Regions from separate parts of the Lacrimispora sp. genome, predicted to be linked through region 1. Evidence: a T-box and tRNA genes for the amino acid it is inferred to sense, from the RefSeq annotation. Region 1 holds a T-box; the other holds one or more tRNA genes.

Region 1 (16,083 bases):
CGTTCGGACTTCCTCTTAAGATCATTCCCGGAATCGAGCTTTCCTGTGTCTATCTTGAAGAAGAGATTCACATTCTGGGACTTTATGTCGATTCTTCTGATCCCTGTTTTTCTTCTGAAATCAAAGAGCTTAAAAAACTTCGGGATAAAAGAAATGTCGAAATAATCCGCCGCTTCAATGAAGCCGATATTTCCATCTCCCTGGAAGAGGTCATGGCCGGTAATCCGGATACCGTCATAACCCGTGCACATTTTGCACGCGTGCTTTTTGAAAAGGGCTACGTAAAAAGCATGGACCAGGCATTTAAAAAATATTTAAATTATGGCGGTCCCTATTGTCCACGGAAAGAAAAAATCACTCCGGAGCACGCCATGAAGATTCTGACGGACAACAATGCGTTCCCGGTTCTGGCTCATCCCTTCCAGTACCACCTGGGTGATAAAAAGACGGATGAACTGGTCTGCTCCTTAAAAGCGCTTGGACTTTTAGGTCTGGAAGTCTATCACTCCTCGAACAATCAATATGAAAGTTCAAAACTAAGAAAACTTGCCAGAAAATACGGTCTTTTCCCCACAGGCGGTTCCGATTTCCATGGAAGCAACAAACCTGATATTGAATTGGGAACCGGCAGAGGCGGACTTCGCATCTCAAGCCTGCTGCTTGATGACATTAAAAAATTTCGACAGCAAACCACACCGTAACAATCAGCCGATTTTCCCCTCATCCATAAAACCGGCCAGCTCAATGGCAAAATAAGTAATAAGGATATTGGCTCCGGCACGGTAAATGCTGACAGCAGATTCGCATATGATTTTTTCTTCATCAATAAATCCCGCCCTGGACGCTGCTTTTATCATGGAATACTCTCCGCTTACGCTGTAGGCTGCTACCGGAATCTCATGCCGGTCCGCCACTTCTCTTATGATATCCAGGTAAGACAGGGCCGGTTTGACCATAATGATATCTGCCCCTTCTGCTGCATCAAGTTCTGCTTCCTTCAATGCCTCTTTTCGGTTATGATAATCCATCTGATAGCTTTTGCGGTCCCCGAAGGCCGGTGCAGAGCCTGCTGCCTCACGAAAAGGGCCATAGAATGCAGAAGCGTATTTCGCAGAATATGCCATGATCGATACCTCAAAAAAGCCAGCTTCATCAAGCGCTTCTCTCATAGAACCGATCCGGCCATCCATCATATCTGACGGTGCTACCATATGGGCTCCTGCTCTGGCATGAGATACGGCTATACGGTTTAAGTATTCAAGGGTCTTGTCATTATCTACGCTTTCTCCGCAAAGAATTCCGCAGTGGCCATGAGAAGTATATTCACACATACAGACATCCGTTATGATATATACAGAAGGATAATTCTCTCTGATATAGCGGATGGTTCTCTGAACAATTCCATTCTCCTCATATGCCTGGCTTCCACAGTCATCTTTATGTGCCGGAATACCAAACAGCAGAACCTTTTCCACTCCTGCATCAACCAGTCTGTCCATAATAACGGAAAGCTGATCCACGCTGTAACGGTACTGTCCTTCCATAGAAGAAATCTCTTCAACAATCCCTTCTCCATCTACTGTAAATAACGGATAGATAAGAGACTCCTTTGACACCCTGGTTTCCCTTACCATCTTTCTCAGGGTATCCGATGTCCGCAGCCTTCTGGGTCTGTATAATAAGTCCATTTGTCTTTACCTCCATTTTATTCCTGTCCTATTATACACCCTCTTTAAGAAGATTCAAGTAGTTCTTGCAGCAACCCGAAAGATTGCTTATAATAGTACTTGTTTCATACCAATTAGAAATGAGGGACTGCTTTATGGAAGAATTCTATCAGGCAATTGAAGAGAGAATCCGCATGACAGGCTATGAAGGCCCTGTAAGCGGGGAAGACATTTACAACGATATCTGTGATGAGATCGATGACAAAGAACCGGGTGCTTACATTTTTATGTCAAAAAAGACGGACGATACCTTTTTCGAATACAAAATCCAGATTTTTGAAGACCAGTTCAACTTAAGTGCTGTCGATATTCATACGCCAAGCAATGTCTATCACGCAGATTTTGATTAAAAAGGATAGTAAAATCCCCCAAAAGGCGAACACAGATTTATGTGTCCGATTTTTGGGGGATTTTTTTATGGCTTGACTGTCTTCCTTTTTGGGGGAGGGTTCTTTTTATTCAGCCTTTTGTTCACGGCTTCCCGAAGAAGAGTATACAATACGGAGCAAACAGGAATGAAGACCAGCATTCCCACGATTCCCATGGTACTGCCGCCGATGGTAACCGCCACCAGCACCCATATGGAAGGAAGACCTACGGAATTACCTACCACATGGGGATAAATCAGATTTCCCTCCAGCTGCTGAAGTACAAAAAATATGATTAAAAAAACAAAGGCATTGAGGGGTTCCACCATCAACATGAGGAATGCTCCTATGGCACAGCCTATGAACGCCCCAAACAGGGGAATCAGGGCGGTAAATGCAATTAATACGCCTATGAGCAGTGCGTATGGCAGCTGAAAGATTGAAAGTACAATAAAGAACATAGTTCCAAGTATAACAGCTTCCAGACATTGGCCCGCAAAGAAGCTTGAAAATGTCTCATAAATGAGATGTAGTATTTCCAGCGTCCGGTCAGTAACCGCTTCCGGAAGATAGGCCCTCATCAGCTTCTTAAACTGTCGTGACAGCGTTTCCTTTTGAAGCAGGATGTAAATGGCAAATACAAAACCAATGAAAAATGTAGTAACACCGCTGATTATGGACATCGCCGCTGATACCGTAGAAGAAAGCACTGTTCCCGCACCAGTTGTTAAAAATTCAACCACCCGGTCCAGAAAGGATTTCCAGTCAATCTGAATGCCGTTGATATAATCTGCCACCTCAGGAAATTGAGCGAACAAAAGCTCTGCTTCTTTCTGTATACTTGTAAGAAAAGCCGGAAAACTGTTTTGCAGGCTTAACAGGGTATCAAACACCTGAGGCATAACTACAAATATTACAAGAACTACGATTCCTACTACAAATATGATTGACAGGCACAGACTTATGGGCCTTAAAAGCCTGCTCTCTTTCTTTAAGGGCAAGAGCTTTTCAATTCTCTGCATCGGCACATGAAAGATAAAAGCCATTACTCCTCCAAACAAAAGAGGGGTCAGGAATCCAAATAATTTTACGGCAAATCCAAACAGGCTGCGGTAATTAAAACCGGCCACAACTGCTACGACTGCAAATACAATCAGCCAGCGAAGCTTTTTAATAGTACTGTCATTTAACTCCATTCTATTCTCCTTTTAATTCTTCCTGAAAGACCTTTTTAATATCCTGCATAAAGGCATGAAAGGTCCCCTGCGCCATCTTTGCACTTCCGCCGCCCCGGCCGTTTAACCGGCTGTTAACCGTCTTACTGAGCTGGCGCATATCCACGGACCTGCTCCCTATGGCATACTGATACATATCCTCTTCTCCAGAGCAGACAAGAACGATGCTCCCTTTGTTCTCTTCATAAAGCATGGTACAAAACTGCCTTAATTCAGCGGGAGCCAGCCCACTTTCAAAAACCAGGAGAGGTTCCTCTGACACCGGGTATTCCATTACCTTTTTTTCAAAAAGCTCTTTAGACAGCTGGTTGAGCCTGCTCTCCTTTTTCAAGCCTTCTTCTTTCAGCTTTTCAACCGCTCCCAGAATTTCATCGGATTTTGCTGACAGAAGAACAGAAATCCCAGATACGGAATTTTGCTTTTTTTGATAATCAAGCAGGGCCATCTTTCCGCACAGCATGGAAATTCTCACTCCGCCTTTATATTTCGTCAGGCCTGTCACCTTTACGATCCCGATCTCTCCCGTATTTGTTACATGAGTTCCGCAGCAGGCGCATACATCTCCTCCCGGAATCTCAATAATGCGGACCTGGCCGCTTAATTCTTTTTTGCTCCTGTAATCCAATACAGATAATTCTTCTTTGGAAGGGCAGGATTCCCGTATGGGGACATTCTCCCATATGATTTTGTTGACCTCTGTTTCTACGGCTTCTATCTGGTCCCATGAAAGAACTCCGTTAAAATCAACGGTTATCTCATCTTTTCCCATATGAAATCCTACGTTATCAAAGCCATAATGCTTATGTACGATTCCTGACAGAAGATGTTCTCCCGAATGGTTCTGCATATGGGAGAACCTTCTCTCCCAGTCAATGATTCCAGTTACCGTACTGCCGGCGAAAACCTGCCTGTCCGTTATATGAACAATTTCTTCCGCCTTTTCCCGAACATCAAGGACTGCCGCTTCTCCCAGCCGTCCCATATCTGACGGCTGTCCGCCGCCCTCCGGATAAAAGGCCGTCCGGTCCAGCACAACTTCATAAAGCCCGTCCTTTCCCGGTCTGCAGTCCAATACCTTAGCTTCAAATGTTTTCACATACGGCTTTTCATAATATAATTTTTCCATCATTTACTCCTCATTTTCCTGTTGTTACTAATTATACACAACAATTGGATAAGTTCAATCATAACAAATCTAAAATTTTACGAAAAAATGTGGAAACAGTGGCAAGCTGATATTCATACACTTACATTGTAAACAAATTATTTGGAGGAACCAATATGAGTGATCTGGCAGCAACTAACTGTGGATGCGGATGTGACGGAGGAAATAGTGGATGTGGCAATATTATTTGGCTTATCCTGATCCTTTGCTGCTGCGGCGGTAACGGTTTCGGCGGTAACAGTTGTGGCGGATGTGGTGGCAATGATGGATGCGGTAGTTGGATTTGGATCATCCTTCTTCTTTGCTGCTGCGGCGGTAACGGTTTTGGTGGCGGAAATAACTTCTGCTGCTAAACACGAACATAAAATGAGGCCCGGTCCTTTTTCAGGACCGGGCCTCATTTTTATCCATCAGCGGCTTTGACCGTTTTCTTTCCCTGGCCTCTGAAAAGGGCCCTGGCTGTTGCCTCCTTTACCGGTATTCCGGTTCTGTTTCCGATTCATGCATTCATCATCAATTTCATATACAGCATTTCCATCTATAATTAATCGGCTTCTCATATCTATATCACTCTCCTGTAATACTAATATATGCAGCTGCATATATTGTCAACAAGAAAAGTAAGGATCTTAAACCATGAATAATAATGAAGAAAACATCCGCGCAAATGATCTGGACTCCCTCATCGGTGATAACCACCTTCAAATGATGAAGGCTGCCCTGCCTTATATGAACGTTACCCAGCAGCGTTTTATATCTACCTTCGTTAAATTCAACGAGCTGCAGCGTACCATAAACCTATTTGAAGAGGGAGAGGTAGCTGCCATGGGAATCTGTTCGGCCGGCAACAGACAATCGCCCGACTCCCCTCTTGAAATGCTGAATACCATCAAGCCCTATGCCAATCAGGCGGAGCAGGACCTCATAGATCTTTTCATCAACTTCTTCCAGGGATTTAAGCTGGCCGGAGCCTATCAGGAACCGGTTCCCAGTTCTACTGTCCCGGTGCAGGCGCAGGCGCAATCTGATGGACAAAACAAAACCGAAGGGCAGAATAAATCCCAGAATACCCGCCGTCAAAATAATCCGCTGGGACGGATGCCTTTTGAACAACTGAAAAATTTCATGCCTCCGGAACAGCAATCCAGGCTTGAAACCATGCAGCTTATGATGTCTGCCATGCAGCAGATGAATTAACCAGAAGAAAGGAAGGAAACAAATCTATGAATTCCAACTGGAAACAAGATCCAAGGCTCAAAAAAATGAATCCAAAAAAAATCTCCATGCTGACTGAATTTGCCGCCAAAGTAGAATCTACTCCAAAGGACCAGCTTATGACCACCCTTTTATCCTTAAATGCGGAGGCCAGCCAGAAAGGCATCCAGTTTAACGACGAAGAAACAGACCTGCTTATCTCCATCATGAGCGCCAATATGAGCCCTGCCGAAAAAAGCCGTCTAGATACCATTCGAATGCTTTCAAAGAATATGATGAGACGCAATAAAAAATAATGCAATTGCTGTATTATTTTTCAGAACTTGCCTTGCGGATGCGTTTCTTTAAAAACATCAGCAAGGCGATACCCCCGGCTGCAAGAATGAAAACTCCGATCATGGAGGTGGCAAACCCAACTTTATGCACAATAGCTTCCCAGTTATTCCCGGCTGCAGCCCCCAGATTTACAAGCAGAAGGTTCCAGAAAAAGGAACCAATGGCCGTGAAAATAATAAAAGCAAATAAGTTCATCCTGGCTGTACCGGCCGGCAATGAAATCAGACATCTTAAAACAGGAACACATCTGCAGAACAAAACGGAATATTTCCCTTTCTTTTGAAACCAGTCTGCAGATTTATAGATGTCTTCTTTTTTAAAACCAAGAAGCCTTCCGAGCTTTGTATCAACAAGAGCCGCAAGCCTGTCCTCCGACAGAAACCTGCCGACTCCATAAAGCAAAAGAGAGCCGATCACAGATAAAACAGTCGCGCCAATAACTACCCCGGTTATGGTCATAGCAGACTGGGCGGTCATTAATCCTGCAAAGGTAAGCACCAGTTCTGAGGGAATAAAAGGGAAAACATTCTCAAGTATTACAAAAAACATGATTGCAAGATAACCATACTGATTCATTGCCTGTATTATGAATTGATCCATTTTTAATGCCTTTCTGAATTTATGTAATATCACCAGCAGAATACATACATTTCTTCATACCCGCAAATAAGGACATTAGCAGCCATAGTGACAGGCCATAATGTCCTTACTTGCCTATTTCAAACGTAAAACTTGATGATTATTTGCAGACGATATTTACGATTCTTCCAGGAACATAAATTTCCTTCACAATCGTTCCTGTTATTTTATCAGGAATCAGTTCTTTTCCTGCACGAATGGCATCTTCTTTTGATACATCTGCCGGGAGGGTGACAACTGCTCTTGTTTTTCCATTGACCTGGACTGCAATTTCAATCTCATCATCCTTCATGGCTTCCTGGTCACATTCCGGCCACTGGGCATGGAAGACGGAATCTTCTTCCCCAAGCTGGTGCCATAATTCTTCTCCAACATGAGGCGCAAATGGAGCAAGAAGAATCACAAAGGTCTTAAGCGTTTCCTTATCAATACCTCCTGTCTTCTTTGCAAGCTCAATAAATTTATTGTTGTATTCCATAAAGCCGGAAATTACCGTATTCAAATTGAACTGATTAAAACGCTGGTCAATATCAAATATCAGCTTATTGCGCAGACGGATCATCTCTTTGGTCGCTTCTACATCCTTGCCGCAGCTTTCTGATACCAGGTTCCAGAAACGGTTTAAGAACCGGCTGACGCCTTCGATTCCTCTGTCATCCCATTCTGCATCAAGTTCCGGCGGCCCTACGAAAAGCTCATACATACGAAGGGAATCACAGCCGTAATCACGGACGAGATCGTCAGGGGAAACCACATTTCCCTTAGACTTGCTCATTTTGATTCCGTTCTTTCCGGTAATCATTCCCTGGTTGAACAGCTTAACAAACGGTTCGTCAAAATCCACAACTCCGATATCATTTAAAAACTTGGTATAGAAACGGGAATACAGAAGGTGAAGCACTGCATGCTCCACGCCGCCGATATACATATCTACCGGAAGATATTTGTCTGCTTTTTCTCTGGATACCAGTTCCTTTTCATTATGGCTGTCTACATAGCGCAGAAAATACCAGGAAGAGCCAGCCCACTGGGGCATGGTATTGGTCTCTCTCTTTGCAGGTGCACCGCACTGGGGGCAGGTAGTATTTACCCAGTCACTGATGTCCGCAAGAGGGGATTCTCCCGTTCCGGTGGGCTGATAGCTTTCCACCTCCGGCAGCGTCAAGGGAAGCTGATCTTCCGGAACCGGAACATTGCCGCAGTGAGGACAATGAATGATCGGAATGGGTTCGCCCCAGTAACGCTGTCTGGAAAACACCCAGTCACGAAGCTTATAGTTTTCCGTCTTTTTGCCCATCCCCATTTTTTCAATCATGGCAGGTGCTTCTTTTTTAAGAACAGAGGATTCCATGCCATTCCACTCACCGGAATTAATCATGATACCGCTTGCATCGGTATAAGCCTCTGTCAGGTGTTCAATTTCTTTCCCATCCTTTGCGATGACCTGGATAATCGGAATGTGGAACTTGGTTGCAAATTCAAAGTCTCTGTCATCATGAGCAGGTACACACATAATAGCTCCGGTACCGTAATCGGCCAGAACATAATCAGAAAGCCAGATCGGTACTTTTGCTCCGTTTAAAGGGTTTATTGCATAGCTTCCGGTAAAAACACCGGTCTTTTCTTTATCCTGAAGGCGGTCTACGTTGGATTTCATGGAAGAATCATAAATATATTTATCAACCGCTTCCTTATTCTCCGGGGTTGCAAGGGAGGCCGCAAGGCTGTGCTCCGGCGCAAGGACCATAAAGGTGGCACCATGCAGGGTATCCGGTCTGGTTGTATAAACTGTAATTACATCGTCTTTGCCGTCTACTTTAAAGTTTACCTCAGCACCATAGGATTTTCCGATCCAGTCCGTCTGCATCTTCTTCACCTTTTCCGGCCAGTCAAGCTTATCAAGATCGTTTAACAGTCTGTCCGCATATGCAGTGATTTTTAACATCCACTGTCTTAAATTCTTCTTTGTTACTGCAGTGCCGCAGCGCTCACAGCACCCGTTTACCACTTCTTCGTTGGCTAAACCGGTCTTACAGGAAGGGCACCAGTTAATAGGAAATTCCTTTTCATAAGCAAGACCCTTTTTAAACATCTGTACAAAGATCCATTGCGTCCATTTGTAAAATTCAGGGTCTGTGGTATTGACTTCCATATCCCAGTCATAAACAGCGGATATCTCATTGATCTGGCGTTTGATGTTGGATACGTTTTCTGCTGTGGATTTTGCAGGATGAACTCCCATCTTGATGGCATAATTCTCAGCCGGAAGGCCAAAGGCATCCCAACCCATGGGATGAATCACATAATGGCCTTTTAATATCTGATACCGGCTCCATACATCAGAGATCACATAGCCTCTCCAGTGTCCTACATGAAGACCGCTTCCTGACGGATATGGAAACATATCCAGACAGTAATATTTTGGTTTCTTTCCATCATTCACATTGATGGGATTCTTTGCCCAGTTCTCACGCCATTTCTTCTCAATGGCACTGTGGTTATAAGATGCTGCCATAAAAATTTCCTCCTTTAGAAAGGGATTTCCCTTAATTCAGATGCACACGGTTAAAACAAGAAAGAATCCCGCAAGCGGAATTTCTCCGCCTGCGGCGGGTCGCCTTGGCGACATGAAACCTTACCGCCGCAGTGCGATCCTCCCGGAGGGTTTTTACCGTATAGGATGAACTCTATCCTATACGATAAAAAAAGCGCCTCAAGCCATCAAAGGACAGCTATAGAGACGCAGGATCTACCGCGTGGTACCACTCTATTTCATACATTGCTCGTATGCTCTCAATCGGATATCAAATTCATATCCGCCCGCTGTAACGGTCAGGTCTCCGGCAATACCTACACAAAAGTCATAGACTTCCTTCGGTACGCTACTCATAGGCCAGTTCAGCCGCCTTCCCCAACCGGCTTTCACCAACCGCCGGCTCTCTGCATGTCTCAGACTGCTTACTACTCCTAATCACAGTATTTTTGCTAACTGTTAATGTAACATAACTGGAGAAATGTGTCAACTGCATTTTACGAAATCTCCGAAATAACAAAGGTTGCGGCAGATACCAGGAAAAAGAAGATCATTCCGAAATTTAAAAACAGTACTTTAAATGCGCCCCTTCCCCATGCTTCATAATCTCCCGGCTGAAACACCAGATTCTTTCTGTTCTGCAGAAACAAAACAATTCCGGCAATCACCGCGCTGAGCATAAGGATTCCGTATACACCAAGCAGCCAGGGCACATTCTGAACCTTTAATCCCACCATAGAACCAAGGAAATTGATAATCATGTGAAATACTATGGTATAACGAAGTCTGCCCGTCTGTATGTAAATATATGCAAATACAGCACCAATAATAAAAGCATAAAAAAACTGATAAAAATTCCCGTGGCAAAGGCCGAAAATAAAACCGGAAACAACGATGGCTGCTTTATCACCATAAAGCCTGATTCTGTCAATGATCACCTTCCGGAAAATAATCTCCTCACAAATTGGAGCCATCACCACCATTGTGAGAAAAATTGCCCAGCCGCTCAGTCCGTTTAAAATCTGTTCCACCGGATTTATCATAGGCTTCCCCTGCAGAGCGGATACCAGCCTCATCAGCATCTGACCGATAACATTCCCAAGGTATAACCCACTGATGCAGACAAGAAAACCGGCAAACAGCAATTTACCACTGGTTCTTCTTGCAACGGGTTTGCATATAACAGGCATATCCCGGACAATCAGATACGTAACAATACCACCCACCACGTAGTTAGCCAGTGATGTGAACAATACATACCAGTCTCCTATGGATACAGTAACATCAATAAAAGACAGTGCTGCAATTAAAGTTCCGATCCCAAGCTGTAAAACAAGAGTCACAGCCAGAAATGCACCGTAACCGATCCCCACTCTGGTAAATGCCCTCCTTATCATTCTTTTGTCTTCCACCATGGTCTTACCTCCTGCCAATTTGTACCAGTTTATCACAGATTGGATAAAAGCGCAATTCTTCTCCTGCTGCATCCCAATTCAATAAAGCTCCGGCCAGACATCGGATTATGCCTGGCCGGAGCTTTATCAAAGAATATTATTTACAATTATATATAATTTTATCCCACGATCTTATCAATCTTAGAGGCCCGTTCTTCCACTTCTTTTTTCTGGATATCTCCAGGAGCCAGTTCATAACGGCTGAACTCATATTCATATGTTCCCATTCCTCCTGTCATGGAACGGAGATCCGTATTGTAGCCATAAAGCTCCGACATGGGGATATCCGCTTCAATTACCTGTTTTCCGTGATGGTCGGAATTCATTCCAAGCACGCGGCCTCTCCGCCGGTTTAAATCTCCCATGATATCGCCCGTAAATTTATCCGGAACCCGTACTTTAAGGGAAGCGATCGGCTCAAGAAGGACCGGACTGGCTTCCATAAATCCCTTTTTAAATGCCAGGGTAGCTGCCATCTTAAATGCCAGTTCCGAAGAATCTACCGGATGATAAGACCCATCGATTAATGTTGCCTTTATTCCAACAACCGGATAGGCCGCCAGAGGACCTTTTAAGACACATTCGGCAATTCCTTTTTCAACTGCCGGAAAATAGTTTCTTGGCACCGCTCCCCCAAAGACATTTTCTTCAAAAATATAGGAGGTCTCCAAATCACCGGAAGGCTCAAAGACCATCTTTACATCCCCGTACTGTCCGTGTCCTCCTGACTGCTTTTTATATTTCCCCTGAACCTCCACCTTTTTCCGAATGGTCTCACGGAAAGCGATCTTGGGCTTGCTCAGCTCGATTTCTACTTTATAGCGGTTTAAAAGCTTGCTGACCACCACCTCCAGCTGCTGGTCCCCAATGGCATATAAAAGTGACTGGCGGTTTTCCGTATCATTCACCGCCTTTAAGGTCCAGTCCTCTTCCATCAGCTTTGCAATGGCATTGGAAACCTTGTCGTCATCTCCTTTTGATTTTGTTTTGTATCTCATATAAGTATAGGGGGTGGAAATCTCCGGCTTATGGTAAACGATGGGGGCAGAACGAAGGGCTATGGTATCACCGGTCTGAGTCACATTGAGCTTTGAAACAGCTCCGATATCTCCGGCTCTTAATTCCGGCACTTCAATGGCTTCCTTGCCTCTTAACAGGTAAAGCCTGCCCACCTTTTCTTCTGCATCTTTGTTCACGTTAAAAATCACAGAATCAGGTTTTAATGTTCCGGTACAGATTTTCAGCAAAGAATATTTGCCGATGAAAGGGTCTACAATGGTCTTGAACACACGGGCCGACAAAGAGACATTATCGTTATATTTGGCAGTGAACCGTTCTCCTGTGGAGATATCCACCCCGATGCATTCGTAATGGTCCGGGGACGGAAAATACTTATCGATGGCCTGAAGCACCATCTTTGCCCCCTGGGCATTCAGTCCGGACCCCAGCATGACCGGAACGATGTTGCCTTCAATGACATGCTCTCTGAGCGCAGAGGATATCTCGTCCAAAGTAAACGTTTCTCCTGAAAAATACCGTTCCATATATTCTTCGCTGGTCTCTGCCACCGCTTCCATTAAAGCCTCACGGGCAATTCCCAGATTTTTCTGACTGTATTCAGGGATCTCACATTCTTCGTAATCGCTGTTGACGGTAAAACGCCGTCCTGCCATCTTGACCACATTGACAAATCCCACAAACGTTTCATTTTCACGAATAGGAAGATGGAACGGTGCAATTTTTCTTCCAAACTCTTTTTCCAGCTTAAGCAAAAGTTCACGAAAGCTTGCCTGGTCGTCATCCATGTTGGTTACAAAGAAAAGTCTGGGAAGCTTGTACTTTTCACACAGTTCCCATGCCTTATAAGTCCCAACTTCAATGCCGGCCTTGCAATTTACCACAATGATAGCTGCGTCCGCCACGCTGATGGCCTCTTCGACTTCTCCTACAAAATCAAAATACCCGGGAGTATCAAGCAAATTGACCTTAATCGGCCCCTCTTCTCCTTCATACTCCAAAGGAATCAAAGAAGTGGAGATAGAAAACTGTCTCTTTATCTCTTCTTTGTCATAATCGCTGATGGTATTGCCATCGGTCACTTTTCCCATTCTGCCAATGGCTCCGGTCACAAACGCCATTGCTTCTGCAAGGGTAGTTTTGCCGGCGCTCCCGTGCCCGAGTAAGGCAACGTTGCGGATCTGTTTGGTTCCATACACGTTCATAAGCATTCCTCCTGTTCCGTATTAAAGTCTATGATAATATTTTACTAAAAATGTCGTATAATTGCAAGTATATCATACAATTTGTACAAATATATTTCGACATTTTTCTTTTTCTCCAAAAAAAAGAGGGCAAGGCCCTCTTTGCATACTTAATCCGTTTCATAAAAACTTTCATCCAGCTTCCCGCTTGCTTCAAAATAGTAATATGTCTGTGCAATATAAGCCGGGCCCGTGACCATATGTCCGTCTTTTTCAAAATAATACCAGTCATCCCCTACCTGCTGCCAGCCGGTCACCATGTAGCCTTCCGAATCAAAATAATACCATACATCTTCCACCGCTCCAAAGCAGCCTTTTGCATAAGAACCGTCACTGTTTCTGTATCTCCAGCCGTCCAGCTCCTGCTGCCAGCCAAACGTATTGATCCCTGGTTTTGTCTGAGCCATTGCTTCCATATGCACAGAAGTTCCGGGCATAAATGCCGGGGCAGCAGCCCCAAGCAGGCTGCAGGCACTATAGACAGCCAGTCTTTTCCATATTTTTCTCATCACTTACCCTCCATGTGTTTTATAATCAAATCAGAAACCTTTTCCCTTGCCTCCTGAAACCATGCATCCTCTGGTTTGATATAGAGAAGATACCGGATCTTTCCAAGAAGGGAAAAAAGATAACGCTGTTCTTCTTCCGAGTCTTTTCCTGCTCTCCCTGTCATTTTTAAATGGGATTTCACCCCGAATTTCAGGCAGTAATAGACTTCCTGCCGCACCTTTCTGCGGTAATCAGCAGATGCCTGCACCTTTTCATTTACCACGATTCCTGTGACTGATTGCCTCCTGTGGCAGGAAAGCACCCTTGTTTTCTCTTCATTCAGGAAAAATCCCATTGCATTTAAAAAGCCTTCGGCCTTGCGTATGACAGGTCCCGGAAGGAAATCACCGGAAAAGGTCATATCGTCGCAATATCTGCTGTATGATATGCCCCGTTTGGCACACCATCGTTTCATATACTCATCAAAAGGCTTCATGACCAGATTGGAAATGGCAGGTGAAGTCGGTGCTCCCTGAGGCAGAAATTCCTGACAGCAGCACAAGGCGGTCAGCATAGTTCCCACCGGCAGAGGGAAATATTTAAGAGGAAATGCACTTTTTAAAACCATGGGAAAAGAAATAGTCCCGAAAAAGTCTTTTATATCCAGCTTTAAAACCAGCCGTTTTCCAGTATGGACCGAAGCGTTCTTTAACACAGAAGCTCCTTTTTGATAGGCCTGGGCACAGGTTGAAACCTCAAACCCGGATAGAATATGATGCAGAATATTCTTTTGTATATGTTTAAGCAGATCATCAGGAACCATTAATATTCTCCGGTCCCCGTTTTTCTTCGGAATCCGAATGACATTATAATGACGCTCCGTATGATTGCTGACTGCATAGAGACATGCAATCACCTTCTCATCCGGCCATTCCTCCCCGAACAGGCGAAAAGACAACAGCATGTCCCGGCAGTGTACAGGCATACAGTATTTCCAAAGATCTGGCTGATACATCGGCATACCCCCTCACTCTATCTGAAATCCGTCAAAGAAACAGCAGAAGCAATACAATAATGATACCGTAAGATGCGAAGATGTACCAGCAGCATGCGTCACGCACATGCAATGTGCAGAAGTACCTCGCAGCAGATTGCGGTCTTTTCCTATACGTTAAATATCCAGACAGCGACTCGCTGTCCTGCGGCTGTAAAACCGACAATACTATTGCTTCTGCTGTCATAACAGATATTCTACCATAAGGATGAGATTTATACCACTAATTTCAAGGGAAAAGCCCAAAAGCAATCATTCACTTTAAAGTTTTAAACTTTAAAGCATAAAAGCGTTGACAAGAGAGGGGGAATCTTATACAATTGGGATTAAACATTTGTAAAAAGAGAGGAAATGCATTATGATAATTATTATGAAGCCCAACGCTTCCGAGGAAGCTATAACCAGAGTCAAACAAATTATTGAAACCAATGGCCTTCAGGCGCACTTATCCAAAGGAGCCGTAGTTACAATCGTAGGAGTTATTGGCGATAAGTCAAAGCTTCAGGGTGCTAACCTTGAACTGATTGACGGTGTTGATAAAATCATGAATGTTACAGAATCCTATAAGCTGGTCAATAAAAAATTCCATCCGGACGATTCTGTTATAACAGTAGGTACCGCAAAGATCGGCGCAGGTCATTTCACCATGATGGCAGGACCATGTGCCGTCGAGAACAGAGACATGCTTTTGGAAACAGCGGTTGCCGTAAAAAAAGCCGGTGCACAGTTTTTAAGAGGTGGTGCATACAAGCCAAGAACCTCCCCTTACGCATTTCAGGGGCTGGAGGAAGAAGGCTTAAGATACATGAAGGAAGCCAGAGAAGCCACCGGACTTAATATTATCTGTGAAGCCACCAGCCTGCGTGCGCTTGAAACAGCAGTTAAATATGTGGATATGATTCAGATCGGAGCCCGTAATATGCAGAACTTTGAACTGCTGAAGGAAGCTGGCAAGGCCGGAGTTCCTGTCTTGTTAAAAAGAGGCTTATGTGCTACCATTGATGAATGGCTGAATGCGGCTGAATACATTGCATCCGAGGGAAATCCTAACATTGTCCTTTGCGAACGCGGCATCCGCACCTATGAAACTGCCACCAGAAACACCCTGGATATCAGCGCAGTTCCTGTAATCCGTTCCAAGAGCCATCTGCCTGTGATTATTGATCCAAGCCATGCTACGGGAGTGCGTGAATACATTGAGCCCATTTCAAAGGCTGCTCTTGCAGTTGGTGCCGACGGTCTTATCGTGGAAGTCCATCCATGCCCTTCCTGTGCTTTATCCGATGGTCCGCAATCCCTGACTTTTGACCAGTTCCATCACATGATGAAAGAATTAGAACCTTATGCAAAACTTTCCGGGAGGATTTCTTCATGAGTGAAGCCACCATTGCCTTTATCGGGCTTGGTCTGATTGGAGGTTCTATTGCCAAAGGGATCAAGCGTGAAAAATCAGATACCAGGATTATGGCTTACATGCGCTCAAGATCAAAGCTGCAAAAAGCAAAAGAAGAGGGAATCGTAGATGTTATTTTAGATGGCATCGGAGAGGAACTTAAGGAATGTGACATGATTTTCCTTTGCACACCGGTGGAATATAATGCAGAATA
Region 2 (16,083 bases), on a different contig from region 1:
TGGTTCATTTCGCCTACCCCCTGTCAGATTTCCCCTCTGAGTCTCGGATCCAATGCATCCCGGACGCCGTCACCAAGTGTATTTAAAAAGATTACCAGCAGCGCAATGCAGATACCGGGCGCAATGGAAAATGTGGGGTTCTGCAAAAGAAAGCTTCTTCCGTCGCTGACAATGCTTCCCCAGGAAGCTGTAGGCTGACTGATTCCAAGTCCCAGAAAGCTGAGCCCCGCCTCTGCCAGAATGGTCTGGCCGACCTGCTGGGTCATGGTAACGATAATCGGTGAGATGCTGTTTGGAAGAATATGCCGGAACATCAGCCGAAAGTTTCCGTTCCCCTGTAATTTTCCCGCCATGATGTAATCGGTTTCCTTAATTGATAAGACCTGCCCCCGCATCATTCGTATGTAAATCGCCATATTGGAGATTCCAAGTACGATGGACAGATTAATGATTCCTCCGCCAAGAACTGCGCAGAGCGCCATGGCAAAGACGATCTGCGGAATGGAGCGGATGGCCTCGCTGACCCTGTTGATCACATCATCCACGGCTCCTCCAAAAAAACCTGCTGCCATTCCGAAAAATGTTCCGATGGCACATGCGATCATAACCGCCAGAACGCCTACGACCAGAGAAATACGGGTTCCATAAATGACCCGGCTTAGAACATCCCGTCCGGAGTTATCCGTGCCAAACAGATATTCCAGGCCCGGTTTTTTTAAGCTGTCCATCAGATTTGTCTTATTGGGATCATGAGGAACCAGTAGCGGGGCAAAGACCGCGATGAACACAAATATCATGACTCCGATAAAACTGACCAGCACGATCTTTCTGCCAAACAGGACCTTAAAAAATTTCCGCCATTGCTCCTTTTTCCTGCTCTTTTCCAATCCCTTATTTTTTATTGCTGCTGCATTCACTTCCATGGTAACACCTCCTCCTAGCTCAGACGGATTCTCGGATCCACAACGGCATATACAATATCCGTAATTACATTTACAACGCTGGATACCAGCGCAATCAACAAGACACAGGCCTGAATTAACGGAATATCCTGTGCCTGAATGGATGTGACAAATAAGGTCCCCACTCCTGGAATGTTAAACACAGACTCCACAAACATGGAACCGCCGATCAGCATGCCAAGCCGCAGCCCCATCAGGGTGATGACAGGAATCAGCGCATTTTTCAGCGCATGGACATAGATGACCTTTCGCTCCGCAAGCCCCTTGGACCTTGCCGTTCTTACATAATCCTGACGGATTACTTCAAGCATACTGGATCTTGTCTGCCTGGTAATAGATGCGATTCCTCCCAGAGTCAGACAGGTGAGCGGCAGTATGGTCTGACGGATGCTTTTTGTGAAATCCACCAGCGGAGAGGTGAATCCAAAGGACGGAAACCAGCCAAGCTTCATGGAAAATATGTACAGAAACAATACGCTCAGCCAGAACTGGGGAAGACAGCAGGTGATATTTGCTCCCATGGTCACAATGGTATCAATCTTTTTCCCCCGGTAGACCGCACTTAAGATTCCGGTAATGATGCCCAGCGGAATGCTGATAAAAAAGGATAACAGGGAAAAGTATAAGGTTACGGGTACATGATCTCCCAATACCTCAGTGACTGACTTATGATAGCTTGCGGATGTGCCGAAATCCAGCCGGATGGCATCCCACAGCCATAGAAAATACCGGACAACCACCGGTTTGTCCAGATTCAATGCGTAATACCAGCGTTGATAGGTTTCTTCTGATATCTCCCCGCCAAGCATGGCATAAACCGGATCCCCCGGCAGCATGGATATGAGCATAAAAATAATAAACGACAGTATGATCAAGACGATTGCCGTCTGCCCCAGACGTTTTAAAATGTATCTGCCCATTGTATTTCCCCCTTTCAACTTCATTCTGATTTTTAACCCCTATGGCAAGATTATATAAAACTCTGTTTTTATTTGCATTATGCCGGGAATACATAAAGTGCCTGAATTATTGTTTTCATAAGACACCTTTCTTTTCTCCGGAAAAATCACTTTGACAAATAACTGTCAAGGGCCAGCAATAGAATGGTATCCTTGGAACTGCTTAAAGGCTGCAGCCCCAGGATCTCTTTGAATTTTCTGGTGCGGGCAAGAACCGTATTCTTATGTACAAACAATTCCTTTGCCGCCTCTGCCGGACTCATATTAGTAGAAGCCAATGCCGCAGCCGTAGTATGAAACAGCTCTTTATCCAGATAGTTGTCAATGACATTCCGGTAACTTTCAAAGAGAGGGCTTAAAAGATCGGGGCTGATACAGCCTGTCATATACTCGATTAAGTAATCGTTGATAAAGTAAAGCGTCTCTGTCCGGAAATGAACGTAATCCTCCAGCCACTTCAAACAGCTGTAGGAATTCCTGTAATGGATCAGGGAGTCTGCCGGAATGGTATAGTATAACTACAGCTTGACCGAATCCTCAAAAAACCGTTTTTCTTTTAGCAGCCCCATAAAGTATTCACTTAATTCCATCATGCTGTCCCGAAAAAAAGCGGGTTCAAATTTACGAAAGGACTTAATTAGTACCAGATGCTGTCCATCCATGGGAAACAGGATATCCTGGGGCTGTTTTTGAGAACTGCTGTACCCCTGGTAAAGATACTGAATGGCTTCCTTTGCGTTATCTCCGGTGGTATGGATCATGATTGCAGCCCGGTATACATTGTCCCGTATACCGACTTCCGTAGCCAATTGAAAGATTCGTGTGGGATTAATGGGCTGCTCAAACAAAAGGGCATCCCGAAGCCTGCTGATGGTCTGTGATTCAATTAAGTCCGCCTGACTGGTCTGGTTTTTAAAGAAAAAGGACTCGATGGTCAGCTTTGCCATCTTGGCTATGGGCATGATGTCGTCGCTGTTGCCTAAGATCCCCACCGCACCGATCGGTTCCATGCGGTGAAGCAAAAGTAAATTGACTCCTTCCGAAACCCCAATCAGCCCGTCGGTCGGTGTCTCAATAATCTTTATGAACGTTTTACTCTTAATCAACTCATACGCGACCAGGTGAAAGTCACCAACATGAGAAGGAATGCCGCTGGCAATGATAATTCCTTTTTCGTTCGTAATATTAATGGTAATACCAAGCTGCCGGTGAATTTTTGCCACATAATCGCGGGCAAGTTCTACATTTATCATTTTGTATACCTCCGATTCTGATGCCATTCTATGCCGTTTTCGTCGTGTCCTGTCACAGTTTCCCATTCTCGGGAAGAGTCGCCTGTGATATTGCATAACAACTCCAAAAATAACTCCTCCTATAATATTAAAACAAACAACACATTTAAGCTACATCGGAATATGTGTTGTTAAAACAATTAATTTTATTATTATTGTATTGGCGGTATAATGCAAATCCCACATAATTCAGGTACATTAAGGGTACAACACATTCTTTGCTTCTTCATAAAACCATCCTGCAGAGGCAAGTCTATAAAGGAGGAAATACAATTGAAAAAAATATGGGCATTTCCGTTAATTACCGCTTTAATCGTGGGAAGTCTAAGCGGATGCAGCGGACAAAAACAAACCGGGGGAACACCTGCCGCCGTCACAGACGGAGCTGAAAAAACAACCGCAGAAACTTCCGCAGAAGCAAAAGGGGAAATCAGTTACGGAGGAAGCGTAACCATCTGCTATCCGGATGCACCGACCACCTTCTTTCTTCCATTCTCCGCTTCCACCGGTGACAGAGCTTCCGCAGCTCCGGCCATTGAATCTCTGGGGCGTATGGATGCAGAAGGCAATACTTCCAGCTGGCTGGCAGAGAACATTTCACCTGACCCGGAGACACTGACCTGTACCGTAACCTTAAAGAAGAATATTAAGTTCAGCGACGGAACGGATTTTAATGCAGAAGCGCTGATTTGGAATTTTGACAAGATGATGGAGGGAGGAAAGAAAGCAGAATTAGGAAATCCCGTCTCTTATGAGGCAAAAGATGACTATACCGTGGTTCTCACCTACGATACCTGGCAGAATAACTGGGATACGGTCCTTGGCGAAGTATTTGTATACTGCCCAACCGCATTTGAAGAAAACGGGGAAGACTGGGCTGCCATCAATCCCGTTGGAACCGGCCCCTTTGTCATTTCAGAATATGTCAAAGGCTCTTACACCAAATATGTAAAAAATGAAAATTACTGGATCGAGGGCCAGCCTTATCTTGATGAACTGACCATCTCCTACATTACCGATACAACCGCTCAGCTTTCCGCATTTATGAACGGTGAGATCGATCTTCTTGCAACCAACGATTCCACCATTATTTCACAGCTTGACGGAAAATACCAGAACATTGCACAGGAAGCCCCCGACCTGGGTCAGATCAAATATGTGATGTTCTGCAGCGGTGACAAGTCCTCGCCGTTTTACGATTTGAATGTCCGAATGGCCGTGATGCATGCCATTGACTGGGAGGGCTACGCCCATTCTCTTACGGGCGGAAGAGGTTCTGCAATCACACAGTTCGGCACTCCGGGGGCCTGGTCTTATGACGAAGACATTGACTTTATCGAGTATGATACGGAACTTGCAAAAAAAATGCTGGCTGACGCCGGTTATCCAAACGGCTTTCAAACCACGATCAGCACCATTGCCACCAATAACAACATTGCCGTACTCCTTCAGGCTTCCCTGGCAGAAATCGGCATCAAGGCGGATATCAAGACCATTGAGCTGGCTGACTTTAACTCCCAGAAAGCAGAAGGAATCTATGACGGCGGTCTGATCACCGGTGCCGGTGCTTCCAAAATGGATTTCACCAACAACTACATCCGCCTGTATTCCTCCAAGGGCCTTAACTACTTAAACATGATGGCCCATCCAAAAGAATATGAGGATGCGCTGTTTGGTGCACTGGCTGCAAAGGATCTGGACGAGAAAAAGAGATTATTAAAAGAAGCCTCGGTACAGCTGGTGAACAAACAGGCTCTCCTGCTCCCCCTTGCTGCTGTTTTCCCCGCCTGCTATGTGCAGGACGGCATTATGGGCTCCGGCTTTTACCAGATCGTCAGCGTGCAGTGGACGCCTGAATCCATGTATATTGCCAAATAGCTTTATGAAAAACACCCGTCAATGATCAGTCGACGGGTGTTTCAGAAAAGAATCAGGTATGAACCGGCTGTTCTGCCTTTTTTGCAAAGCAGCCGCAGGGAGATAAGAATATTTAAAGGGATTTAACTATACCTTTCATACAGTTTACGCTGCATGTTCTTGTCTCGTGATAATTATTCAGAATAAAATTCATCCTTTTTTCCACGTATCACACAATGTATAATTTTATTCTTTTTACCCAAACTATTATTGCCCGTCTTATTAGACACGCCCAGACATTTCTGTCTCCTCAATGTCTGGGCGATATAAAGATTCCTTTTTAAATCACTTCACGGCTTCTATTCCGGCCAGTTCTCCATTCCCTTTCATTTCAACCGTTGGCTGGGATTTGATAAATTCCAACGTCAAATATGCTGCCATCGTCAATACATATAATGCAAACAAATTTACCGCTACTGCCATGACTTTCAGTAATTTCATCTTCATATGGTCTTCCTTTCTTTTTTCATACTACAAACAGGTACTTACAAACTTAGAATACCCACAGAATCGATTTATACACAAACATTACCGGCCCGGAAGAATCAAAACCTGTATCTCCCCTTGCCGGACAAAAAAACGGCACCGGGATTCGCATCCTGGTGCCGGCTTATCTATATTCCGAGGTTATCGGTGAAAGTCTTGCTTTTGTCTTCAAACTATGTTCACTTCAAGAAACCTTCCTTTAACTCATCCGCCGGATCCCATTTGGACCAGGCCGCTTCAAGCAAATTACCCTGGTTATCTTTGAAGTAGAAATATTTTGCTTCCCCATCTCCAAGGGAATGAATATCCTGAACTTCTATGTGGCGTTCCTTCAACTGCTGATGGGTATATTCAATATCGGGACAATTCATGGTAAATACGGGATGGGGTAAACCATTCCTTATAATAGACAGCGGACAACGCTCCCTGGTCTCTATCAGAACCAGTGCAATGGCGTGTTTATGAGGATAATGCATAATGGCGATCATCGAGCCTCTGTCCTCGAATTTATCCACGAGTTTCAGTTCTAAATACTTCTCATACCATTGAATCGCGCTTTCTATATCTGTGGCAGGTAAATAGTTGTACCCAATTTGAGAAAATAAAAAATTCCGTTTCATGGTTTCCTCCAAATATTAGTTTATATGTCCGCATATATGATAAAAAACAAGCCAAAACAGAAGAATGCATCATCTATCTTGGCTTGCCACACTTAAAGCGGGTGATGGGAATCGAACCCACGTATCTAGCTTGGAAGGCTAGTGTTCTACCATTGAACTACACCCGCAAGGAATTTTAAAACGTATTTCAAATGTGCAAAAGGCACAATGCCCAGAGCCGGAATCGAACCAGCGACACGAGGATTTTCAGTCCTCTGCTCTACCAACTGAGCTATCTGGGCCAACCGGTTGGAACATGAGTTATTTTACAGGATTTCCTTCTTCTTGTCAAGGGAAGTTTTCTAAATTATGTAAAAAATATAATAAAAAGGATTATTATTTCTTTGACCCTATTTAAAATGGAGGGTTTTCCCAATGTCACTTCCTCACAGCATCCGGTTTTCTTTTTTATGGCAGCATGACCAGCCATATTTATCCAGAACTTAATAAACTGGAGAAAAAAATGACATGACCTCAGTCATTGAGAAAATACCGGCCCCAGTCAAGGGGAATGGAAAAAGTTGGTGTTATGTTTCTGCCTCTATTTGGGAATTCTGATAAATGATATCAACAAGATTGGAGGAGCCTCATGAAAAACGAACCTGTATTTATGACAGACCAAAACCGCAACATCATTCTGGAAGCCATTTTAGGGACCCCGAATGCCGCAATCCCAGACAGCTTAAAACCATTTGACATTCTTGAGCCAAACACCTCTGACGGGGCAGCCGAAAAACATGCTCCTGTCATAGAAACCGACGGAAATCACGTAACCGTAAAAGTGGGAAGTGTATTCCACCCTATGTCCGAAGAACACAGCATCACCTGGGTATGCCTTTATACGGCTGCCGGCTGTGTGATGAGGGTGAATTCAGGCGATGGCTGCGAACCGGTTGCCCATTTCACTCTAGAGGAAGGCGATTCTCCCCAAACCGCTTATGCTTACTGCAATCTTCACGGATTCTGGAAAACAGAGGCTTAAGAAAAAGGAGTTTATGCTTCAAGAGAATTTTAATTTTCTCTGTGATGCATAAGCTCCTTTTTTCCCCTGTAATTTTGCGCCCTTCCCTGAACAGGCGGTCAAAGCATCTTCTTTAGGCGTTCTATATGATCCTCTTCCACTTTCAGCAGCTCCTTCATAAGCGCAAGAATGTCCTTATCTGCTTCTCCTTCATACTGCCGGATCCGCTTGTTGCAGTCAATGATCCCCATGGTTCCTCCCTGAATCAGCATCTCTGCCATATGAGAAACAGACTTATCCTTAAGAGTCTTCATGTCAATGGCCAGATAGGCCATCATCGTTTCCAATGCCCCGGCATCCTTTGCCTTTCGTCCATGTAGGTTTAATAGCTCCCTTGCTTTTTCATGAACCTGACTATATTCCTTAAGTTCTGCATCTAAATGCTCCTGAAAGGGTTTATTATCTGTCATGGATAAAAGCTGTTTCACGGTTTTTACACCCATCTCAGAATTCTGATAAATGAAATCCAGTAATTCGGCATCTGCGTTCATAGATTTCCCTCTTTTCATTTTTTGTTAGTATGAGTTAAAAACCGGGAATTTATAATAAAAATAACTCAGAATACAAAATACAAAAAGGAACCCGTCTCATTCTAACTCCTGATCAGTTTCTTCTGTCTCCTCCGTCTCTTCTTCAACCGGTCCATTGCAAAGCTTAAACTTTTCAACCTCCATCTGCAGGATGCGCGCCTGTTCTTCCAGCTTTTCCCCGGCAGAGGAGCTTTCCTCGGCCGTGGCTGCATTGGCCTGAATAACTGCAGAGACCTGGGATAAGCCCTGATTGATCTGATCGATGGCCCGCACCTGCTCCATGGAGGAAGCCTCTACCTCCTTCATGGCCTGTTCCACCTGAACGGACTGTCCTGCAATTTCCTGAAAGACTCGTCCGGTTTCCCCAGTCAGTCTCTTACCTTCTGAAACTGCCTTTACGGATTGTTCAATCAGCTCAGACGTCTGTTTTGCCGCCTCTGCGGACTTTTCCGCCAGGTTCCTGACCTCTCCGGCTACAACAGCAAACCCCTTACCAAAGCCACCCGCCCTGGCTGCTTCCACGGCAGCATTTAAGGCCAGGATATTGGTCTGGAACGCGATGTCTTCAATGATCTTAGTAATGTTGGATATCTTTTGGGAAGATAAGCTCACCTCATCGATTGCCGCCTGAAGACTTTCCATGTGCTGGTTGCCCGCATCAACTTTCTTCCCGGACTGGCTGGTATAAGCGGAGGCCATGCGCACATATTCCACGTTTTTTTCCGCCTGCAGGTATACTGCCTGTATGGAAGAATTCAGTTCCTCAACTGCAACTGCCTGTTCTTCGCTTCCCGAAGCAAGGGCCTGGGAAGCACCGTTTACCTGTTCTGCTCCGCTGTTGACCTCTTCTGCTGTCAGCTGAACACTTTTAAGAGTCTCACTCAAACGCAGGGAAATGGATTCCATGGTCGTCCGGATGCTGTTAAACTCTCCCGGATATTCACATCTGCTTTGAACTGCCAGGTTTCCGTAAGAAACCTCCTGCAGGTAACAGGAGATATCCTGAATGATCTCCTTATATTTAAAAGCCATCTCATTGATCTTTTCTGCGATACTCCCGATCTCATCATTTCTTTCAATGGTCAGTTCCATATTCAGATCTCCGCCGGAAAGCCGTTTAAGAGAATCTACTACATTTCCAATGGGTCTGGTAATCCGGTTTATAATTCTTAAAACCGCAAGAACACCAAATACAAGAGAAAGAAGTCCCAGAACAATCGCACTGACTACAGACACTTTTATTCCGGACATAAATTCCGATTGAAGAGCCGTTACATTGACCGACCAGCCGTTGGTGCCTTTGATGGGCGTAAAGGAACCGATTTTCTTTTTTCCGCCTTCCTCATAAAAGCGAAAACCAGTTTCTCCCTGAATCATCGCCGTTTCAAGTTCCGCAATCTCACCGTATGTCTTCGGATTTGTTTTTGCATCTTCCACGCTGTTTTGTTTTGCCATCACAAGAGCAAAGTCATCGCTTGCCACCTTTGCTCCATTGCGGTCCAATATGTAAGTACTTCCCGTAGTTCCCAGCTTTGCATCAGCAATGATGTTTTCAAACACAGAGTAAGGAAATTCAAGAATCACCACAATGTCCCCAAATGGATAGGCATACTGAAAGGAGACAGAATCCTTTCCAATGATCGGATCTGATAAGAACGGAGTCCCGCTTTTTGCCTGCTGGTATGCAATATTATCATCATAGGCTTTCCCGTTCGCAACGGATTTTCCATCAGAGGAAATAATGTCGATCTTATTCAGCCCGTATTGGGAGCTGGAAATGTTCAGGAAAATGCCGATGTTACCTCCCCGTTCTGCATTTCCTTTCTCATACAGCGCGATGGACTCCGCTATGATAGAATACTCCTTTAACTGCTGCGTGATTTTTTCTGAAACCAGTTCCGACGTTTCCTCAAGACTCATAGCCAGTGATTTATGAGCCGTATCATAGATAAGATAAATGGAGCTTACAGACAGTAAAAATACAATGCAGGTAATACAGCTTATGGTAAACATGACCAATTCCTTTTTAATTCCCGTTCGGCGTCTGCTCATCTTTTACGAACCTCCAATATATGATTTGTGCTTTAAAATCCCTAAAGATCATAAGGATCCAATCTGTATATCGGACCGTTTTCAGATAGTTATAGCGTATTTACCATCTTTTTACAGCAGTTTTTCAAACTTTACTCACAATTTACACAATTTTTACAGTCATGCATACAGTTTTTCAGGCTGGGCCATGGTGCCTATGCGCTGTCATTCCAACAAAAAAAGATACCCATCAAATAATGATAGATATCTTCACCCTAAATGCCGGCGACCGGAATCGAACCGGTACGGGAGGTAAGTCCCGCAGGATTTTAAGTCCTGTGCGTCTGCCAGTTCCGCCACGCCGGCATTCTCATATATAATCGCAGTCACCTGCCGTTATATGGAGTGGGCGGAGAAGGATTCGAACCTTCGAAATCGTCGATAACAGATTTACAGTCTGCCCCCTTTGGCCACTCGGGAATCCGCCCATGCTTTATTAACAAGCGTCTGTTATTTTATCATACGGACAAGCAAAAATCAAGGGTTTTTTGCAAAATTTATAACTTTTCAATCCGATCTGCGGACAGCAGAACCGCACTCGTTTCCGGCATCCGAACGGTTATCCGGCCGTCATTTACTTCATAGGGAACTTCTCCTGCATTGTAGCCGCTGCCAAAGGTAAACATATGCCTTGTCATCGTCTCCCCGTCCCTTACCCCCAGCTGCCATACCGGTATTTCCACATCTCGTTCTCCCTGACAGTGATTCACCGCAACGGCACAGATACTGTCTTTATAAAACCTCCCATAGGAAATCAGGTGCTTTTCAGCCAAAAGCTGCTTTAAGGACCCCAGCCGGAGCGCAGGCAGCCGGTGATGAAGGGCAGTCATATACCGGTGGAATTCAATGAGTTCAAAGTTTTCATCGCCCCAGGGATAGGTTCTCCGGTTATCAGGATCCGTAAAGCCGCATACACCGGCTTCATCACCGTAATAAATGGTGGGCGCCCCCGGCCAGGTCATCTGGATCATGACACCTTCCCGAAAGATTCCATAATGGATGTCCTCAGAGGCAGCTTCCGGTCCCAGGGTAGACGACCGCCCCACTTTTCTGTTGGTTCTGGTAAGAAAACGGGAATGGTCATGGTTTGATAATTCATTCATCGCAGCAAAAAGGGAACCGGTCATCATGCGGCTCATGTGTTCGTTCATGGACTTAAAAAAACGTTCTCCGTCTCCAAACAGAGCCGGACTGCTTTCATCGCTGTGCTTTTCCATTCCGGTCAAAAACCAGCTGACCGGCTCCATAAAGGCATCATAGTTCATGACCGTATCCCACTGATCTCCATTCAGCCAGGCAGACGGATCTCCATAATGCTCTGCCAGAATAAGAGCCTCTGGATTCGCCTCTTTTACCGTTTTTCGAAAGGCTCTCCAAAAGTCATGGTTATACTGGCTGCTGTGGCCTAAATCCGCTGCCACATCAAGCCTCCAGCCATCTGCATGATAAGGCGCAGACACCCATTTTCCTGCAATACGAAGAACATCCTCATATAAGGCCGGGGATTCTTCATAATTAAGCTTTGGAAGGGTCGAATGGCCCCACCAGCCTTCGTAGGAATCATTATAAGGCCAGCCCCGGCCGTCGGAAAATTTAAAAAAGGAGCGGTAGGGGCTGTTCTCTGACACATATGCCCCAGGCGCATAATTTCCCGACATTTCATAGATCCGTTCCCCATCAAGCCATTTATGAAAGGATCCGCAGTGGTTGAATACTCCATCGAGAATGACTTTCATCCCCCTTTTGTGCAGTTCCTCCACAAACCGGACAAAAAACAGGTCGCTGGCTTCCAGATTTTCCTTTTCTGTGGTGCGGATCATATATTTCGCAGCATTCCGGTTATCTTCGGCTTTCGGATCTACCGCCTCGCCTCCATCCGTTACGATCACTCCGTAATGGGGATCGATATGGTCATAGTCCTGGCAGTCATATTTATGATTGGAGGGTGAGACAAAAACAGGGTTCAAATAGATCACGTCAACTCCGAGGGCCTTTAAATAATCAAACTTATCCCATATCCCCTGCAGATCTCCGCCGTAAAAATGTCCCACATCCATCTGCTGCGGATATTCCCTCCAGTCTCCCGCATGAGTAACCGGCTTTCCGATGTAGATATATTCCCGGTCAGTCACATCATTTTTCTCATCTCCATTGCGAAAGCGGTCCACAAAAATCTGATACATCACCGCCCCCTTCGCCCAGTCCGGCACAGAAAAGCCCGGAACCACACGGAAATAACAGGAGGCCAAAGGTTCCTTACAAGGCCCCAGACGGTTGTAATACCAGCGTTCTGCTCCCTTTTCTATCCGAAAGAAATAAAAAACCGGATCAGCTCCAACCACTATTTTGTATTCATAATAATCAAACAGCCCATCGGATCCGGCTTTTTCCATGGCTGCCTCACGGTCACTTCCTTTTTCTATAAAATAAACCCAATCCGCATCATTCCTTGCCGTACGGAAAAGAAACCGCACTTCTTCTCCCTTCGCCGGCTCTGCCGGAAAACGGAAATTCTCTGTCTCATCGGTAAATAACGCTTCTGTGTTTAACGCTTCTGACTGAAAACACATAGGATCTCCATTTCCTTTCTCTGCTTCTATAAATTCTATTTTATCTGATTGATCTTAAATATACAACCCGCCTTTTTCCAATAAACAGATAGAAAAAACGGTCAGCGGGGTAGCTGACCGTTTTTCGGAGAAGGTATTTCGTTTCTTATGGGGTGTAGCAAAAACTATATAATGTATTGGGGGGGTTTACGTTTATAAATATACCATGCTCTGCAAAATAAGTGTGCACAAACATCATTTTTTTCAATATGATTTTTTATGCACATTTCCCCAGCCCTTTGACAGGTTACAAAAAAGTGCAGAATCACAGGCAAAAACATAGACATTTTACCCGACTCTGCACTTCTATCTTCATTAAGCCTTCAGAAGCTTATATCACTTCTGCTGGAGCAGAGAACAGACTTTCAAATTCCTGCTGGCCGATTTTTTCTTTTTCCATAAGCAGCTTACAGCAGGCATGAAGTACATCTTCATGTTTCAAGATGATCTCTTTTGCCTTCTCATAGCACTCATCAATGATTCGTTTTACTTCATTGTCAATGGTGTTGGCCACCTGGCCGCCGTAATTCTTTGTATGGGCCAGATCCCGTCCAATGAAGACTTCATCACCGTCATTATCATAATTGATCATGCCCACCTGCTCGGACATGCCGTACTGGGTCACCATGGCGCGGGCCAGCGCTGTGGCCTGCTTAATATCCTGTGATGCTCCGGTGGTAATATCACCGAAGATGATTTCCTCTGCGATCCTGCCGCCTAAATCCACCATAATATCCTGCAGCATCTTTCCTCTGGTGTTGAACATATGATCATTCTCCGGCAATGGCATGGTATAGCCGGCAGCACTCATTCCCGTTGGAATAATGGAAATGGTATGAACCGGTCCCTGGTCCGGAAGAAGATGGAAAAGAATGGCGTGACCTGCTTCATGATAAGCAGTGATCTTCTTTTCCTTTTCGGTTATGATTTTGCTCTTTTTCTCGGCTCCGATGCCGACCTTAACAAACGCTTTATCAATATCGGCCTGATTGATGAATTTCTTGCTGTGTCTGGCCGCATAAATGGCTGCTTCATTCATCAGATTCTCAAGATCAGCACCCGTAAAGCCTGATGTGGTCTGGGCGATCCTTTTTAAATCTACATCTTCTCCCAAAGGCTTTTCCTTGGAATGTACCTTTAAAATATCTTCTCTTCCCTTTACGTCAGGTCTCCCCACGCCTACTTTCCGGTCAAAACGTCCGGGACGAAGGATGGCCGGGTCCAGAATATCCACACGGTTGGTCGCTGCCATAACGATGATTCCTTCGTTGACACCAAACCCATCCATCTCTACAAGAAGCTGGTTTAACGTCTGTTCTCTCTCGTCATGTCCTCCGCCCATACCGGTTCCTCTCCGCCGGGCTACGGCGTCGATTTCATCGATAAATATGATACAGGGCGCATGTTTCTTTCCTTCTTCAAATAGATCCCTGACACGGGATGCACCTACACCGACAAACATTTCCACAAAATCCGATCCGGATATGGAGAAAAACGGCACTCCGGCTTCACCGGCCACTGCCTTGCCAAGAAGGGTCTTACCGGTTCCGGGAGGTCCTACAAGAAGGATTCCCTTTGGGATTCTGGCGCCTACATTCGTATACTTCTGTGGATTCTTTAAAAAATCCACCACTTCTTCAAGCTCTTCCTTCTCTTCTTCAAGACCTGCCACCTTGCTGAAATTCACCTTGTTGGCATCCTTGGCAAGAAGTGCCCGGCTCCTGCCAAAATTCATCATCTTGGAATTGGCACTTCCGGCTCCTGCCCTGGCATTCATGACCATAAATAAAAATACCATAGCCATTGCCGTAAGTATCAGCGGAAGTGTGATGGTCAGGAATAAATTCTCCTTCTGGACGGCGTCCACAGTATAAGTGATTCCACTGCGGTCCAAACGGTCCTGAATTCCAATCACATCGGATACATTGGCCTGTTTTGTGGTGCCATCGGTCATGGTCATCTCAATCTTCCCGGTTGGGGGCGGATCGTTCTGCCTGATCGTAGCCGAGGCTATGGTTCCATTGTCTATTGCCTGCATCAACTCCTGGTTGGTGATGATTCCGCTTTTTTGGGGAAGCCTGCTGGCAAATAAAAGCATGATAACCAGAAGGAGCAGAAATCCCAAGCCTTTAAATGGTTGCTGTTGTTTTAACATGCTGCCTCCTTATTGCTGTTCTATAACTCCAATATATGGCAAATTCCTGTATATCTGATCGTAATCAAGACCATATCCTATGATAAACTCATCCGGTACTGTAAAACAGGTATATTTGACCTGTACCTGTGTCTTCACCCGGCGCTCCGGTTTGTCAAGAAGGGTACACAGCTCAATGCTGTTTGGATTTCTTTGTTTTAATACCTCAATTAAATAGGATAAGGTATTGCCGGAATCGATGATATCTTCAACGATCAGCACATCCTTTCCCTCGATGGGGTCATCAAGATCCTTCACGATCTTTACGATCCCGCTTGATACGGTACCTGACCCGTAGCTGGATACGGACATGAAATCCATGGTAAGCGGCAAGCTGATTCGTTTGGAAAGTTCACAGGTAAAGAAAACGCCTCCCTTTAATATACAGATCAGATGAAGCTTTTTTCCTTCATAATCTTTACTGACCTGTTCTGCAACTTCCTTAATCCTTGCTGCCACTTTTTCCTCTGATAACAATACACGTATCTTATCATCCATTGTCTTTTCCTCCGTCTAACTGCATTTGTATTACTGTATGGGTATCATCTGTTATCTTATAGTATTCACTGATCCGGTATCCGATGACCCAGAGGACATGGGAACCATCCGCAATTAATGGGATTTTTTCACGTTCCTCCCTGGGAACCTTTTCATCAATCATCAATGCCTTGACGGTTTTTCTACCGCCTCCGGCCAGTGTCATGTAATCTCCTGTTTTCCGATACCTCACTGAGAGTGCACATTTGATTTTATCATAATCAAACCATTTCGTATACCCGTTTTTGGGAATTTCCTGACCTTTTTTATAAGGAAAGACTTGAAAATCAACTTCAGGAAGGGGCCGTTCTTTGGAATTATCCACAGATTCCTTCTGATTTTTATTCTTTATCCACAGGCAGTCAGAAATCCGTACGGCAAGAAGCCCTCCCGGCAGATCCACCTGCTTGCCTTTGGGGGCGGACAGCAGAGCCGCGGCACTTTCCACATGGGTCATGGTAATGTCTTTCATGGACGCCCTGACCGACCGGATCATGGTTCGGATTACATAAGTCTTTATGATGTCATCTTCCTTTAAAAGAAATTCTGTTCTGACTGCATATGCAGTGACTGAACCAGTTTCATCCGTTCTCCGGATGCCATAGTCCTTTAAAAAGTTTTCTGCCTGTTTTTCCAGGTACTCATCAGCTTTTGCTGCCATTTCCCCGGCATGGATAATATTTTCTGCGGCTCTGGGATTGATCTGTTCCCGGATTTTTGGAAGAAGAATCCCCCTGATCCGGTTTCTGGCATAATCGGTATGGGAATTGGTTGAGTCTTCACAATAAGATATCCCTTTTTCCTTTAGATATGCAAGAATTTCCTC

Evidence for each region. The T-box of region 1 lies ahead of leuS (leucine--tRNA ligase). A T-box ahead of a tRNA ligase gene usually reads a tRNA of that ligase, here a tRNA-Leu.
Region 2: it has a tRNA-Leu gene. The T-box ahead of leuS (leucine--tRNA ligase) is inferred to sense a tRNA for this amino acid. The anticodon was not compared.

Annotation. Positions count from the first base shown of each region.
Region 1 covers NZ_JBKVXF010000001.1:696,052-712,134, forward strand. Annotated here, with positions in the region: gene ACLTWA_RS03480 (PHP domain-containing protein) at 1-701, shown strand, start outside; gene hemB (porphobilinogen synthase) at 705-1,688, opposite strand; gene ACLTWA_RS03490 (hypothetical protein) at 1,823-2,077, shown strand; gene ACLTWA_RS03495 (AI-2E family transporter) at 2,143-3,291, opposite strand; gene ACLTWA_RS03500 (alanyl-tRNA editing protein) at 3,293-4,456, opposite strand; gene ACLTWA_RS03505 (chorion class high-cysteine HCB protein 13) at 4,612-4,848, shown strand; gene ACLTWA_RS03510 (hypothetical protein) at 4,906-5,055, opposite strand; gene ACLTWA_RS03515 (hypothetical protein) at 5,132-5,692, shown strand; gene ACLTWA_RS03520 (hypothetical protein) at 5,719-6,006, shown strand; gene ACLTWA_RS03525 (DedA family protein) at 6,020-6,646, opposite strand; gene leuS (leucine--tRNA ligase) at 6,786-9,200, opposite strand; T-box leader at 9,419-9,669, opposite strand; gene ACLTWA_RS03535 (CPBP family intramembrane glutamic endopeptidase) at 9,716-10,633, opposite strand; gene ACLTWA_RS03540 (elongation factor G) at 10,792-12,894, opposite strand; gene ACLTWA_RS03545 (hypothetical protein) at 13,044-13,442, opposite strand; gene ACLTWA_RS03550 (reverse transcriptase family protein) at 13,442-14,437, opposite strand; gene aroF (3-deoxy-7-phosphoheptulonate synthase) at 14,835-15,851, shown strand; gene ACLTWA_RS03560 (prephenate dehydrogenase/arogenate dehydrogenase family protein) at 15,848-16,083, shown strand, end outside.
Region 2 covers NZ_JBKVXF010000005.1:13,404-29,486, forward strand. Annotated here, with positions in the region: partial or broken gene ACLTWA_RS15680 (ABC transporter ATP-binding protein) at 1-8, opposite strand, end outside; gene ACLTWA_RS15685 (ABC transporter permease) at 24-923, opposite strand; gene ACLTWA_RS15690 (ABC transporter permease) at 938-1,882, opposite strand; gene ACLTWA_RS15695 (helix-turn-helix domain-containing protein) at 2,029-2,382, opposite strand; gene ACLTWA_RS15700 (sugar diacid recognition domain-containing protein) at 2,440-3,174, opposite strand; gene ACLTWA_RS15705 (ABC transporter substrate-binding protein) at 3,487-5,091, shown strand; gene ACLTWA_RS15710 (hypothetical protein) at 5,416-5,577, opposite strand; gene ACLTWA_RS15715 (VOC family protein) at 5,796-6,236, opposite strand; tRNA gene ACLTWA_RS15720 (tRNA-Gly) at 6,333-6,403, opposite strand; tRNA gene ACLTWA_RS15725 (tRNA-Phe) at 6,445-6,517, opposite strand; gene ACLTWA_RS15730 (desulfoferrodoxin family protein) at 6,865-7,257, shown strand; gene ACLTWA_RS15735 (hypothetical protein) at 7,356-7,787, opposite strand; gene ACLTWA_RS15740 (methyl-accepting chemotaxis protein) at 7,884-9,878, opposite strand; tRNA gene ACLTWA_RS15745 (tRNA-Leu) at 10,138-10,223, opposite strand; tRNA gene ACLTWA_RS15750 (tRNA-Tyr) at 10,264-10,345, opposite strand; gene ACLTWA_RS15755 (glycoside hydrolase family 13 protein) at 10,415-12,487, opposite strand; gene ftsH (ATP-dependent zinc metalloprotease FtsH) at 12,858-14,681, opposite strand; gene hpt (hypoxanthine phosphoribosyltransferase) at 14,691-15,218, opposite strand; gene tilS (tRNA lysidine(34) synthetase TilS) at 15,211-16,083, opposite strand, start outside.